Regions from separate parts of the Agarivorans litoreus genome, predicted to be linked through region 1. Evidence: predicted binding sites of a transcription regulator. Region 1 holds the regulator's gene; each other region holds the start of a gene.
The links. The regulator FNR, encoded in region 1, switches genes on or off when oxygen is low (the NO sensors DNR and NnrR bind a similar motif). The targets are predictions, from matches to a motif close to TTGATCTAGATCAA.

Region 1 (3,162 bases):
TTCTGGTATTTTGTCCTTAACTATTGAATAGGTGTCTTCTTCCACGATCTTGTATTCAACACCAAGACTTTTAAGGTATTCAGGCAAAATGTGTTCGGGAAAACCAGGTTGTTTTTGATCTAAATTGACAGCAACAACATCAAAGTTTATCGGGGCGTGGGCGCGTAAGTTTAAAAGTATGTCTAGCATGGCATAACTGTCTTTACCACCAGATAAACAAACCATTACTTTGTCGCCATCTTCAATCATGTTGTAGTCGGCAATAGCCTGTCCAACATGACGTCGAATTCGCTTTTGTAGCTTGTTGTGGTTGTATTGTTGTTTTGCTGTAACTGACATAGTGTGTTCCCAATAAAAAAGCGGGGCTATTATATAACCCCGCCTTGCTTAAGCAATGTTTAACGTTAGTTTAGCCTTATCTATTTTTGAAATGGACTCACAAAATTTTGTGGTTTAAGCGCCAATAGATCGCAGTCTAGTTGATCGATAACGTGTTCCGCTGTATTACCAATCAGTGCCGCACTAAAACCGCTTCTACCCGAGGTACCTAAAATAACAATTTCTGCATCTATTTCATTTGCTACTTCGGGGATTACATCGTCAGGCAAACCTTCCTCAAGGTGCGTGGTGACCGCTTGCTCAAATTGTTCTTCAACAAATTTATTAAGCGCGGTTTTATGGTACTCCATAACGTTTTTGTTGTACTTAAGTGGGTCAAAGTCTGGCAGTTCGATGGCAATGTTTACTGGGGCTGCTGGATAAGCTGTTACCACATGCAAATTAGCTTCTAGTAATTTGCTCAGGTCTTTTGCTTCATCGGCAATTTTCACATTTAGCTTATGGTGCTCTTCATCCTCTGCGCCAGCGTGAATAGCGGCAACAATTTTACCGTTAGTGGGCCAATCATGGTCTTTTACCATTAATACTGGTGTGGGACATTTGCGCAAAATATGCCAATCGTTAGGAGTAAAAATAATCGATTGTAATGTTGGATGAGGGTGAGTCGCTTTTACCACTAGGTCATGACCAAAATCCAAAACTTCTTCAATCACGCTTTCATATAAGCGATTATTCCATACAACTTTGGTTTCGATTTCTATCCCAGCGGTGTCTGTTTCGGCAATTATTTCACTCAACCAAACATTACGTTCTTCTATTACACCCGAGCGCATTGCTTCACGTTCTTCGCCAGAAAGCATCGAAGTCATTTCGTAAGAAAAGTCGTAAATAGTAAGTAGAGCTTTTATTTTTGCTTTGTCTTCTTTTTGGGCAAGAAACACCGCGCGAGACAAGGCCGCCTGGGTGTCATGTAGAGGGTCGATGACCACTAAAATATTACGATACTTAATCATAAAGCAGCTCCTAGAATCTTCTGGAATAGCTACTTAACTTTAGCTTAAATTGGTAGGAATAAATTAGATATAGTTAACACTGACCTAGATTTTTTTTGATAGATTGATGTAAATCAGGTCAGTGTTATTAGGTAGTTAGCTTTGCTTAGTACCGGCTAGTTGGCGCAGTGCATCACGATCAGTGATTGAAATGTATTTACCTTTTACTGCGATCATGTCGGCTTTTTGGAAACGACCAAGTAAACGGGAAATGGTTTCTACAGTTAGTCCCAGATAGTTTCCGATATCTCCACGAGTCATGGTTAGACGAAATTCTCTTGGAGAGAATCCTCGCTCCGAAAAGCGTTGTGATAAACCATAAATAAAGGCAGCTAAACGTTCTTCAGCATTCTTTTTGCTTAGTAGCAAAATCATTTCTTGGTCTGCAACAATCTCATTACTCATTAAGCGCATCATTTGACGGCGTAACTTAGGCATTGTGGCAGACAGTTCATCCATGGTGTCGAAAGGAATTTCACATACCATGGATGTTTCAAGAGCTTGGGCAAAACTAGGATGCTCTTGGCTATTAATGGCGTCGAAGCCAACTAAATCACCAGCCAAGTGGAAGCCGGTAATTTGCTCATCACCTTGTTCGGTGATTGTGTAGGACTTAATTGTACCTGAGCGGATAGCGTATAAGCTTTTTAGCTTATCGCCAGCGGCAAATATTTCTTCGCCTTTCTGTATAGGCTTTTTACGCTCGATAATACTATCTAAGCGATCTAGCTCTGTCTCATTAAGAGAGAAAGGGATACATAACTGGGCAATACTGCAATCTTGGCAGTGAATTTCACAACCACCAGTTTGGATTCTTTGACTAGCTTTTGGGTTAATGCTCATACTCAAACTATGCTATAGGAGTTCGAGGCAATTCTACTCTTTATGTAATAAATTTTCTAGATCTATTGCTACAACAATGTAACAACTTGGTAGATCCCTAAACTCAAAACACTCAGTCCTGAACAAACTTGTAATATGCGATTTGTCATTAGTTTGGTTAGTTGCTGGCCCAGTAATACAGCCAACAGCATCACGCTAAACGTACCTAAACCAAAACTAAACATTACACCCGCTCCGTTTAGCCAATTTGCTTGGCTAGCACTTAATACCAAAGTTGAATAAACCAAACCACAGGGTAGCCAACCCCATAACATGCCTAATGGTAAACTGGCTGCTGGGTGCTGCAGTGCCAACATCTTGCTTGCCTTGGGTTGAACCTTTGACCATAAGCCTTTGCCAAGTAGTTCCACTGGCGTGAGAATTGACCACCATCGAGTAAGGTGTATGCCGAGTAAAATGAGCATTATTGCAGCGAACCACTGTAAAACTACTAGCATATAAAGCGATTGATGAACCTGGCTAATTGCTTGGATGGAACCAGCAACAATAGCACCGGCAATAGAGTAGCTTAGGATCCGACCTAGGTTAAAACCAATACTTACTAAAAGCTTATTGGAAGAGTTATTGGCACGAGAACCTAGTATGCATGCGATTCCGCCACACATTGCAATACAGTGGGTAGCGCCAAGAAGGCCGGTGATAAAGGCTGCTACAAAATCAGTCTGTAGAATCATTGTCTTGTTTGGTTTTGTTCTTATCATCAAACAAAATGTTAATACCTTGGCGGTCTAAATCTTCAAATTGCTCGCTTTTAACTGCCCAGAAAAATATACCAATTCCTACACATACAAAGATCAGGGCGATGGGGATCAAGACAAAAATAATACTCATTGCTTGTTTAACCTTAAGGAATTAGTGAGAACCGCCA
Region 2 (3,162 bases), 4.0 Mb from region 1:
ATCATGTTGACTTGCTGGTAGCACCTGCGCCATCGCTACTTTATGAATAATCTCAGCTAATTGTTGATGCAAGTGCTCATAATCAGGCGACATACTCGCCAACTCTGAAATTTTGCTGAATACCGATTCTGTTTGTCCGGCAACGACATGACAAAGAAGCTGACGCAACTGATGCGGGTCTAACACGCCCAACATGTTAAGTACTTGCTGGTAAGCTAACTCTTGATTAGACAAGGCTAAGGCTTGATCCGTTAAGCTCAAAGCGTCTCGCATACTGCCATCGGCTGCATGGGCTAAAGCAGCAAGTGCTGCAGGCTGATATTGACGCTGCTCAGCATCCAAAATGTGAGCTAACTGCTGAGAAATTTGTTCTTCACTCAGCGCTTTCAACTGAAATTGTAAACAGCGTGACAACACCGTTACCGGCAGTTTCTGCGGGTCGGTGGTAGCAAGCAAAAATTTAACGTGCTCTGGTGGCTCTTCTAGTGTTTTTAGTAGCGCGTTAAAGCTATGACGTGACAACATATGTACTTCGTCAATTAAGTACACCTTATAGCGCCCTTTGGCCGGACTATATTGCACGTTATCAAGCAGTTCTCGGGTATCTTCAACTTTGGTGCGAGACGCTGCATCGATCTCCAATAAGTCTACGAAGTTGCCCTGATCTACCTCAACGCAATTACTGCACCGACCGCAAGGATTAGATGATACGCCCTGCTCACAATTAAGGCTTTTTGCAAATAACCGCGCAATGGTAGTTTTACCAACACCACGCGTACCGCTAAATAAATACGCGTGATGCAAGCGTTGCTGATCTAATGAGTTTATCAAGCCTGCTAGTACATGTTGCTGGGCAACAACCTGCTGGAATGTTTTAGGTCGCCATTTTCTAGCTAGTGCTTGATAATTCATTAAATGATCTTGTCCTATTCGCCTTCGAACTCAACTAAATACGTTGATTCTACTCCGAGTGTTGTTAATTTCTGTGCGCCAGGTAAGTCTACCAAATTAATAACAAAGGCCGCATAGTTGATTTCGCCGCCGAGTTGGCGAATTAGCTTAACTGACGCTTCAGCTGTTCCACCGGTAGCGATTAAATCATCTACCAGCAGCACCTTGTCGCCCGGCTTAATTGCATCAGTATGGATCTCCAAGGTATCCATACCGTATTCAAGTTCGTAACTTTCGCCAATCACTTCTCGAGGTAACTTGCCGGGTTTACGCACCGGTACAAAACCTACACCTAATGCTAGGGCCAAAGGTGCACCAAAGATAAATCCTCTTGCTTCGGTACCAACGACCTTGGTAATACCAAGGTTTTCGAAACGCTGTTGCCATTCTTGAATGACCAAGGCAAAAGCTTTGGGATCTTCAATTAGGCTGGTGACGTCTCTAAACAATATCCCTTCTTTTGGGTAGTTAGGAATTGTTTTAATTGCGTTCTTTATATACTCAAGACTAGCGCTGCTCATACCGGCTTCCATTTTCCAAAAAAAACGCCCAAACAGGATGGGCGTAATTACAATCTTTAATTATCTCAGTTTATGGCGATAAAGCAACGCAGTGCTCATCAAGATAATAGCCAAAAACTAAGCAAATATTTTTAATAAAGACAAGCTCAAAGGCAAGGTTGGTAACAGCAGAGCTACTACAAAACCTAGGAAATAGAATACGTTATAATTTTCTTTAAACTGCTGGTCCATCTAAACATTACCCTTAAACTAAATTCAATCAACATTGATCCAGATCAATTATACTTGAGCATTAGCGCCACAAACACCCAGCAAAAACATGGAAATAAACCAGGTTTTTAATATAAGCAAGCGGCGGGTTTGACTTGCTAATTTGCTAGCCGGATACTTCGCAAACCGTTAGAATGGCCGCTTTTTCAAACCAAGGTTTTCTATGCGCGTAGTATTAGCCCCTATGGAAGGTGTTGCAGACGCTTCCATGCGTCAGCTTTTATCCAGTTGCGGTGGCTACGACTGGTGCGTAACAGAATTTATTCGCGTAACCGATGTAGCCCTACCCGATAAAGTATTTTACAAATATTGCCCTGAGCTACATGAGAAAGGATTGATAGATGGGCACACTCCTGTAAGGGTCCAGCTTTTAGGCCAGCACCCAAGTCCTATGGCCGAAAATGCGCTAAGAGCTATCGAACTTGGATCGCATGGATTAGATCTAAACTTTGGTTGCCCCAGTAATACCGTCACTGGGAGCTGCGGTGGTGCCTCTATGCTAAAAGCCCCTCAGTCGATCTTTGATGTGGTCAGTGAAGTAAGAAAAGCAGTACCCAAACAACATACAGTGTCCGCTAAAATACGCTTAGGCTGGGAAAACAAAGACGACTGCTTTGATATTGTACAAGCCGTACAAGAAGCAGGCGCCAATGAACTCACCATTCACGCCAGAACCAAACAGGACGGCTACAAAGCACCCGCGCATTGGCACTACATTAAACAAGTAAAACAGCGCTTCTCTATTCCAATTATTGCTAATGGCGAAGTGTGGGATAGAGAAAGCTACTTACAGTGTAAAGAAGCCAGTGCCTGTGATGACGTAATGATTGGCCGCGGTGCGCTTACTATTCCAAACCTCGCTAAAGTAGTACGAGGTGAAGAAGAGCCATTAGCTTGGTCTGCAGTAATTGAGCTGCTAATTCGCTACTCTCAGCACGAAATCACCAGTGAAAAAGCCAAGTACTACCAAAGCCGGGTGAAACAGTGGTTAAGATACCTTTCTGGCTACTACACCGAAGCCGACGATCTCTTTCGCAACATCAGAGTATTAAAAGATACCAATTCTATTGTGAAGCAAATCCGCTTACAGCAATGCAAAGATTGACCTTTAGTTAAGGTAGGCGTTACGTTTCTTCGCATAATTTGGTCATATTCTGTATTAGATCAACAAAACCCCAATAAAAGTAGTTATATAGGTTTTTAGTGTTTCGTTTTGATTCACATCATATCTCACTGTGAGATCCGGTGTTTATACTGCTAGCTCATTTATTAATTGGGCTTGAACGTGGAATTTAGGGATTATCAGTTGCAACTCATGCAGCAATTAGAGCAGTTAAAGTCTGAAATAATCTCGTTTTTAACTGTTTCAGAAAAAACCAGCTTAAAACTTACTGCAGACAAACTTCAGTCTTTAAGCAAT
Region 3 (3,162 bases), 1.4 Mb from region 1:
CGTATTTGGCGGTCAAGTGATGGGACAAGCGCTATCGGCAGCCAAAGAAACTATTAGTGAGAAGCGTCAGGTGCACTCCTTCCACTCTTATTTTTTAAGGCCGGGCGATCCTAATCACCGCATCGTTTACGATATTGAAAGCATTCGCGATGGTCGCAGTATATCTACCCGCCGGGTTAAAGCGATTCAGTTTGGCAAGCCTATTTTTTATATGACAGCGTCTTTTCAAGAGCCGTCATCCGGCTTTGAACACCAAGATGAAATGCCTGAGGTAGCACCCCCTGAGGAGTTGCAATCTGAGCAAGAATACGCTTTTCAATTACGTGAAATGTTACCCGATGCGGTGCGTGACAAGTTTATTTGTGATAAGCCTTTAGAGATGCGTCCGGTAGAGTTTGTTAATCCTTTACAGCCTGAAAAGTTGCCGGCTAAACGTTGCGTTTGGTTTAAAGCTAATGGGCAAATGCCTGATGATGGGCGAATTCATCGTTATTTGTTGGCTTATGCATCTGATTTTAATTTTTTGCCCACTGCTTTGCAGCCACATGGCCGCTCTTTTATAGATCCAAAAATACAAACCGCAACCATTGATCATAGCATGTGGTTTCATCAAGACTTCCGTTTAGATGAATGGTTGTTATATGTGGTGGATAGCCCAGCAGCATCTAATGGCCGCGGTTTGGTAAGAGGCCAGTTTTTCACGCGAGACGGCAAGCTGGTGGCGTCTACTATTCAAGAAGGTTTAATTAGAGAGCGTAGTTAAATTTTCTAAAGCCTAGATAATAAAAAAGCATGCTTAGGCATGCTTTTTTCGTTTTAGTTACTGAGCCTTATAGTGATTCAGTAAACGTACGTGTAATTACGTCTTGTTGTTGCTCAGTAGTAAGAGAGTTGAAGCGAACAGCGTAACCAGAAACACGAATAGTAAGCTGCGGGTATTTCTCTGGGTGTTTAACTGCATCTTCTAACGTTTCGCGACGAAGAACGTTAACGTTTAGGTGTTGGCCACCTTCTTCGATTGGCTGAGCTTTCATTGGTACTTCGCGATATTCGATTTGACCTAGTTTATCGATAGCTACCACTTCATCTTCAGCGTATAGCTCGTCTTTTACACATAAACAGCGAGCCTGGTTTTGCTCGTTGTCTAATAGCCAAAAAGAACCTAATAGTGCATCGTTGTCTGCTTTAGTGATTTGAATACCGGTGGTCATAACATACCTCATTAGCTAAAAGTTGTAATTTTATTACATTATATAGCGATCCTTGAGCCACTTACGAATCATTATCGCCACTTGCTGTAACTATACTACAATTGACCTTAATCAAAAAAGGGTTTTTTTTGAATTTTATTGTTATCTTTGTTGATTGAAGTTAAGAGGGGGGGTGATTACTTGTGTTAGTGCCTTGGGCTGTGTTTGAATAAGAACTAAGCGTTTATCATCGATGTGTTATGCAAACATTTGTTTTTTATGGCTTAGTGGTTAATAAACCGTGCTGGTACGCTTTTGGGAGTATTTATCTTAAAAAGTGTGAACTGAGCGAAAAGCAAATCTGTCTAATAAACGATCTAGCGCAATAATAGTATAACGAAGAGTCCTTTATACTGATTTGAAAGTGCTGTTTAGCCAAGGAGAAGCAATGTTACAAAGTCTTCAAGAAGATCATCAAAATATCGCTAAGTTGCTAAAGGTGTTAGAGCAGAAGTTGGCTCATATTCGCAATGAAAAAGCGGTTAAATATAAGTTAATCGCCCACATTATTAGCTATATGCAAGAATACGCAGACCGTTATCACCACCCCAAAGAAGATCTTATTTATGATTACTACGTAAAGTATCGTGTAGTAGAGGATGATTTATCTGACCAACTGAAGAAGCAACATCAAAACCTCTTGGCCATGACCGATGAGTTGAGCGATATCTTAGATATCATCTTGCTTGACGCAGTGGTACCACTGGATCAATTTAGTGACAAGTTAGAAGCGTTTATTAATGCTCAGTGGGAACACCTTAATTATGAAGAGGATGTTGTTTTCCCTGCCTTAAAACGCCACCTTACTGCGGATGATTGGCGAGCAATTGAGCAAAGCTGGCAGCACGGTAATTACGAAGATCCCTTATTTGGCCACCGTGTTCATGAGCAATATAAAGCCTTGTCAGAGCGAATTAAGCTTTCTGAGCCTCAAGAGGAAGAGTAACGAGTATAATTTCAGCAAATAAAAAACCCGGCTAAAGCCGGGTTTTTTGTTTAGTATTCGTACTCTGATTGAAGATCAAAACTGTGGTCGATTGACTGCAGTTCTTTTTGTAAACGAATCTTATCTTTAATTGCCTCAATCTCTCGCCATTTACGTTTCTTATTTGAACCGCGAGAAGATTTGCTGGTTTCAACAGTATCCAAGTCTAGCCTATCCATGGTTATCTCCTTGTATGTTGTTGCAATTTAATAAGTACCATACGAGCACAAAAAGTAAAATACTAATGTTGCAAAATAGTTACAGCGGCTCACTTTTTTAGGCTTTTTTTGCGAGATTTTCTAAGCTTTATCTGTAGTTGCTATTTGTCGTCATGGATTTTTATACCGTTAATTTATATCTGTGTGAGTTTTTATCTTGTTTTTGTTATATATCAAAGCATAGTCGCGTGCAGTTACTTAAAATCCGCGTCCATTCAAACCTAGCTTAGGTTTTTAACCAACATTAAACGTAAGGTGAATCTGAACCATGAATGAGATTGTGAACTGGTTAAACGATGTGCTGTGGGGCAACTTGCTCATCTACTTGTTGTTGGGTACGGGTGTGTTGTTCACCGTAAGAACCAAATTTATTCAATTTCGCCATTTTGGCCACATGTTTTCGGTAATGAAGTCTAGCCGTAAATGTGATGCTAGTGGTATCTCCTCATTTCAAGCCTTATGTACTAGTCTTGCGGCGCGGGTAGGTACCGGTAACTTAGCCGGTGTGGCTGTTGCGGTAACCTTAGGTGGGCCTGGTGCGGTATTTTGGATGTGGCTAATTGCCCTGTTGGGTATGGCAACTAGCTTTGCTGAAAGCAGCTTAGCTCAGCTTTATAAAGTAAAAGACAGCGATGGTAATTTTCGCGGTGGCCCGTCTTATTACATGGAACAAGGCTTAGGCAAGCGTTGGATGGGCGTGGTATTTGCC
Region 4 (3,162 bases), 170 kb from region 1:
ACTGACCGTGACCAACAATAATTGCCAAAGGCTCTTTGCCTTCGGAAGTATCAAGTTGTTCGCCATTAGCGGTTACAGTGTATTCAAAAACGGCAACGTCGTCTTTTGCAATGATCATTCAAGATTCCTTGGTTAAAAATAATGCAGAACTCTGCTAACAGGCCAATTCTAAAGCTTCAGAAACAAAATTACTATCTAGGATTCATTTAACAAAATAGTGCTAGCTGGCAATTTGTGGCTCTTTGAAACCTTGTAAATGTGTTCAATTTACTAAGAAACAAGCTATGAGAAATCCCCACTAAAGAGATGAATGTAGACGGCTTACCAAATACAGCCATGAAGTTATAGACTCAAGATCACCCAATCAGAATACGCTCTTTTGTCTAATGGCGACCACACTCTTTAGTGACTAAAAAAGGGGCTCACAGCCCCCTTTTTATAGTTACCGCAACATTTGCTTATGCGTGAGCCGTGTGCGCTGCCACATCCATTTCAGCACGAGCGCGCGTCATGTAAGACTTCATCATCAAAGACGCGATTAAGGCGATAACAAATACACCAGCAAAAATGTAGAGCGTCATCTCGTAGCTGCCAGTTGTTGTTTTAACGTAAGCTGCGATCTGTGGACCAGCCAAACCCGCCAGCGCCCAAGCGGTAAGCACGTAGCCGTGAATCGCACTCAGCTCCTTAGTACCGAATAGATCTCCAATAAAGGCAGGCAGGGTTGCAAAGCCACCACCGTAGCAGGTTAAAATGGTATATAGAACAACCTGGAACAAAATGATGCTGGTAATGTTTGGCAGCAAACAAAAAGCAACAATTTGAATTAAGAAGAAAATCATGTAGGTATTTGGGCGACCAAGTACATCGGATAATGAAGCCCAAGCAATTCGGCCCAGTCCGTTAAACAACGACATTAGACCAACCACACCAGCAGCTTCCGCCGGGCTTAATCCAATGCTCTCTTGAGCCAGAGGAGAGGCTGCGTAAATAACCGCAATGCCGCAGGAAATGTTAATAAACATCATCACCCACAAGCCATAAAAGGGACCAGTTTTAACCGCTTCGTTAGCAGTTAGTTGGGTTAAATCCTCTACAACTTTCTTTTCACCTGACTCAACCGCAGCCTTCATTGCATCTGGCATCCAACCCTGTGGTGGCCGCTCTAAATAAGACGCAGAAGCAAACATTATAACTAGATATACAACTCCGGTGATCCACCAAGTGTAAGCAATACCATTGCCCTCAACAGTAAAGGTTTCAATAATAAAGTTAAACACCGGGCCTGCTACCATAGCGCCAAAGCCAAAGCCCATAATCGCTAAGCCAGTGGCAAGACCACGACGATCTGGGAACCACTTAACGAGGGTAGATACGGGAGTAATATATCCAATCCCTAAACCTATACCACCTAGCACACCATAGCCGAGCCAGATCAAATAAAGGTTTTGAATATAGGCGCCAAAACCCGCAATTAATAAGCCACCGCCGAAAAATGTAGCTGCGAGCATACCGGCTTTGCGCGGACCATTCTTCTCAACGAAGTGACCCATAATCGCTGCAGATAAGCCGAGAAAGAAAATCGCAAAACTGAAGGTCCAAGCAATTTCATTGTTGGTCGCTGACTCCAACAGCTGACCTAGGGGTTTCTTAAATACGCTGAATGCGTATACCGAACCGATAGAGGCATGTAGCCCAACGGCAGATGCTGCGATAAGCCAACGGTTTTTCATTACCTACTCCTTGTAAGAACATTAAATCCATTTATTGTCCTTATACTGTAGAACGCTAGATCTGAAGCATTTTTGACCTAAATCAGTTCAATTTACAGTCAAGTGCTTATTCAAGTCAGCTTAGTGACACAGTTCAAAAAACAGCCCTCTACAAATGATAATACTACCAGTAAGATAAACCAAACCTCACATTAAGAATAAAAACCTTTGTTTATCCAAAACCACGAAATTAACACGCTCCTCACTTAGTGATTAATCATGCGCGTAAATGGCGTAGTTTTCTCTCCTTAATCTTGGCTACTATTTGTTCTTCTTAACTCTAACTAGGCTGCCACTGGAGAGAGAAAGCAAAATTGCAACTATTTTTATGGTCTAACCAAAGCAAACTGCATTTAACTGGCATTTATCAGCACCGCCAAATTTTGTAGCCATACAACTAACCAAAGACAACGAATAGTTCTGGTAACTTTTATCTAAAAATAAAAAGAGTACACTGTAGCCTTTGAAAAATGCTGTTGGTTACTCCATGGATCTGTCTACCCTACTCATCTTTATCCCTACCTTCTTCTTCGTTTCTATTACACCTGGCATGTGTATGACGCTAGCGATGACCTTAGGCATGACCATCGGGCTACGCCGCACCTTTTGGATGATGCTCGGTGAAATGATAGGAGTAGGCATAGTTGCAGTGCTTGCAGTACTTGGTGTGGCTGCAATTATGCTGCGTTACCCAGAGGTGTTTACCTTGTTAAAATGGCTTGGCGGCAGCTACCTTGGTTACTTAGGGATCCAAATGTGGCGCTCTCGCGGAAAGATGGCCATACCCGAAAAAATTGAACAGCAAGCACAAGTTAGCCCTTGGCAATTAGCCACACAGGGGCTGGTAACAGCAATAGCAAATCCTAAAGGTTGGGCCTTTATGATTTCACTGTTACCGCCTTTCATCCAAGCAGACAAAGCCCTTCCCCTACAATTAAGCGTGTTGGTGGGCATAATTCTAATTTCTGAGTTTGTCTGTATGACACTTTACGCAACCGGTGGCAAAACCTTAAGGTTATTCTTGAACAAAAGCGGCAACGTACGCTTATTAAACCGGATTTCGGGAACACTAATGATCGGAGTCGGTATTTGGCTAATCTGTACCTAATTAGCCCACTAATGCTCAGGAGTTCTAGCTAATGCATCTATGCAATAGCCGAAATGCTTACGGGCGATGAAAGCTTGGCTAGCGACCGAAATAAAAAGACAGATGAGCAGTGATTGTAAAGTCTATCTCTCGCTCCTTTGTAATGGGCGCCCCTTGATTCAAACCTGATTTCAGATTAACACCAACAAGACCGTACCCACCGCTATTATTTAGCATCGAATGGTTAAGTTTCGCTCCGTATTTAATAGCACAAAGACAGCTATTCATGCAGATAAGACAAGC

Region 2: a site for FNR is predicted at 1,738-1,751, ahead of apt (adenine phosphoribosyltransferase). Genes of this name have one in related genera too.
Region 3: a site for FNR is predicted at 1,313-1,326, ahead of grcA (autonomous glycyl radical cofactor GrcA). Genes of this name have one in related genera too.
Region 4: a site for FNR is predicted at 1,806-1,819, ahead of K5L93_RS19070 (L-lactate MFS transporter). Genes of this name have one in related genera too.

Annotation. Positions count from the first base shown of each region.
Region 1 is NZ_BLPI01000001.1:4,314,160-4,317,321, forward strand. It holds gene ttcA (tRNA 2-thiocytidine(32) synthetase TtcA) at 1-339, opposite strand, end outside; gene uspE (universal stress protein UspE) at 420-1,352, opposite strand; gene fnr (fumarate/nitrate reduction transcriptional regulator Fnr) at 1,488-2,234, opposite strand; gene K5L93_RS19910 (sulfite exporter TauE/SafE family protein) at 2,303-2,968, opposite strand; gene ccoS (cbb3-type cytochrome oxidase assembly protein CcoS) at 2,952-3,125, opposite strand; gene K5L93_RS19920 (heavy metal translocating P-type ATPase) at 3,122-3,162, opposite strand, start outside.
Region 2 is NZ_BLPI01000001.1:355,539-358,700, forward strand. It holds gene dnaX (DNA polymerase III subunit gamma/tau) at 1-912, opposite strand, end outside; gene apt (adenine phosphoribosyltransferase) at 927-1,472, opposite strand; gene K5L93_RS01645 (tRNA-dihydrouridine synthase) at 1,906-2,847, shown strand; gene K5L93_RS01650 (TraR/DksA family transcriptional regulator) at 3,028-3,162, shown strand, end outside.
Region 3 is NZ_BLPI01000001.1:2,951,022-2,954,183, forward strand. It holds gene tesB (acyl-CoA thioesterase II) at 1-763, shown strand, start outside; gene grcA (autonomous glycyl radical cofactor GrcA) at 831-1,223, opposite strand; gene K5L93_RS13715 (hemerythrin domain-containing protein) at 1,639-2,196, shown strand; gene K5L93_RS13720 (DUF3545 family protein) at 2,247-2,414, opposite strand; gene K5L93_RS13725 (alanine/glycine:cation symporter family protein) at 2,722-3,162, shown strand, end outside.
Region 4 is NZ_BLPI01000001.1:4,147,761-4,150,922, reverse strand. It holds gene K5L93_RS19075 (FKBP-type peptidyl-prolyl cis-trans isomerase) at 1-118, opposite strand, end outside; gene K5L93_RS19070 (L-lactate MFS transporter) at 459-1,733, opposite strand; gene K5L93_RS19065 (LysE family translocator) at 2,260-2,880, shown strand.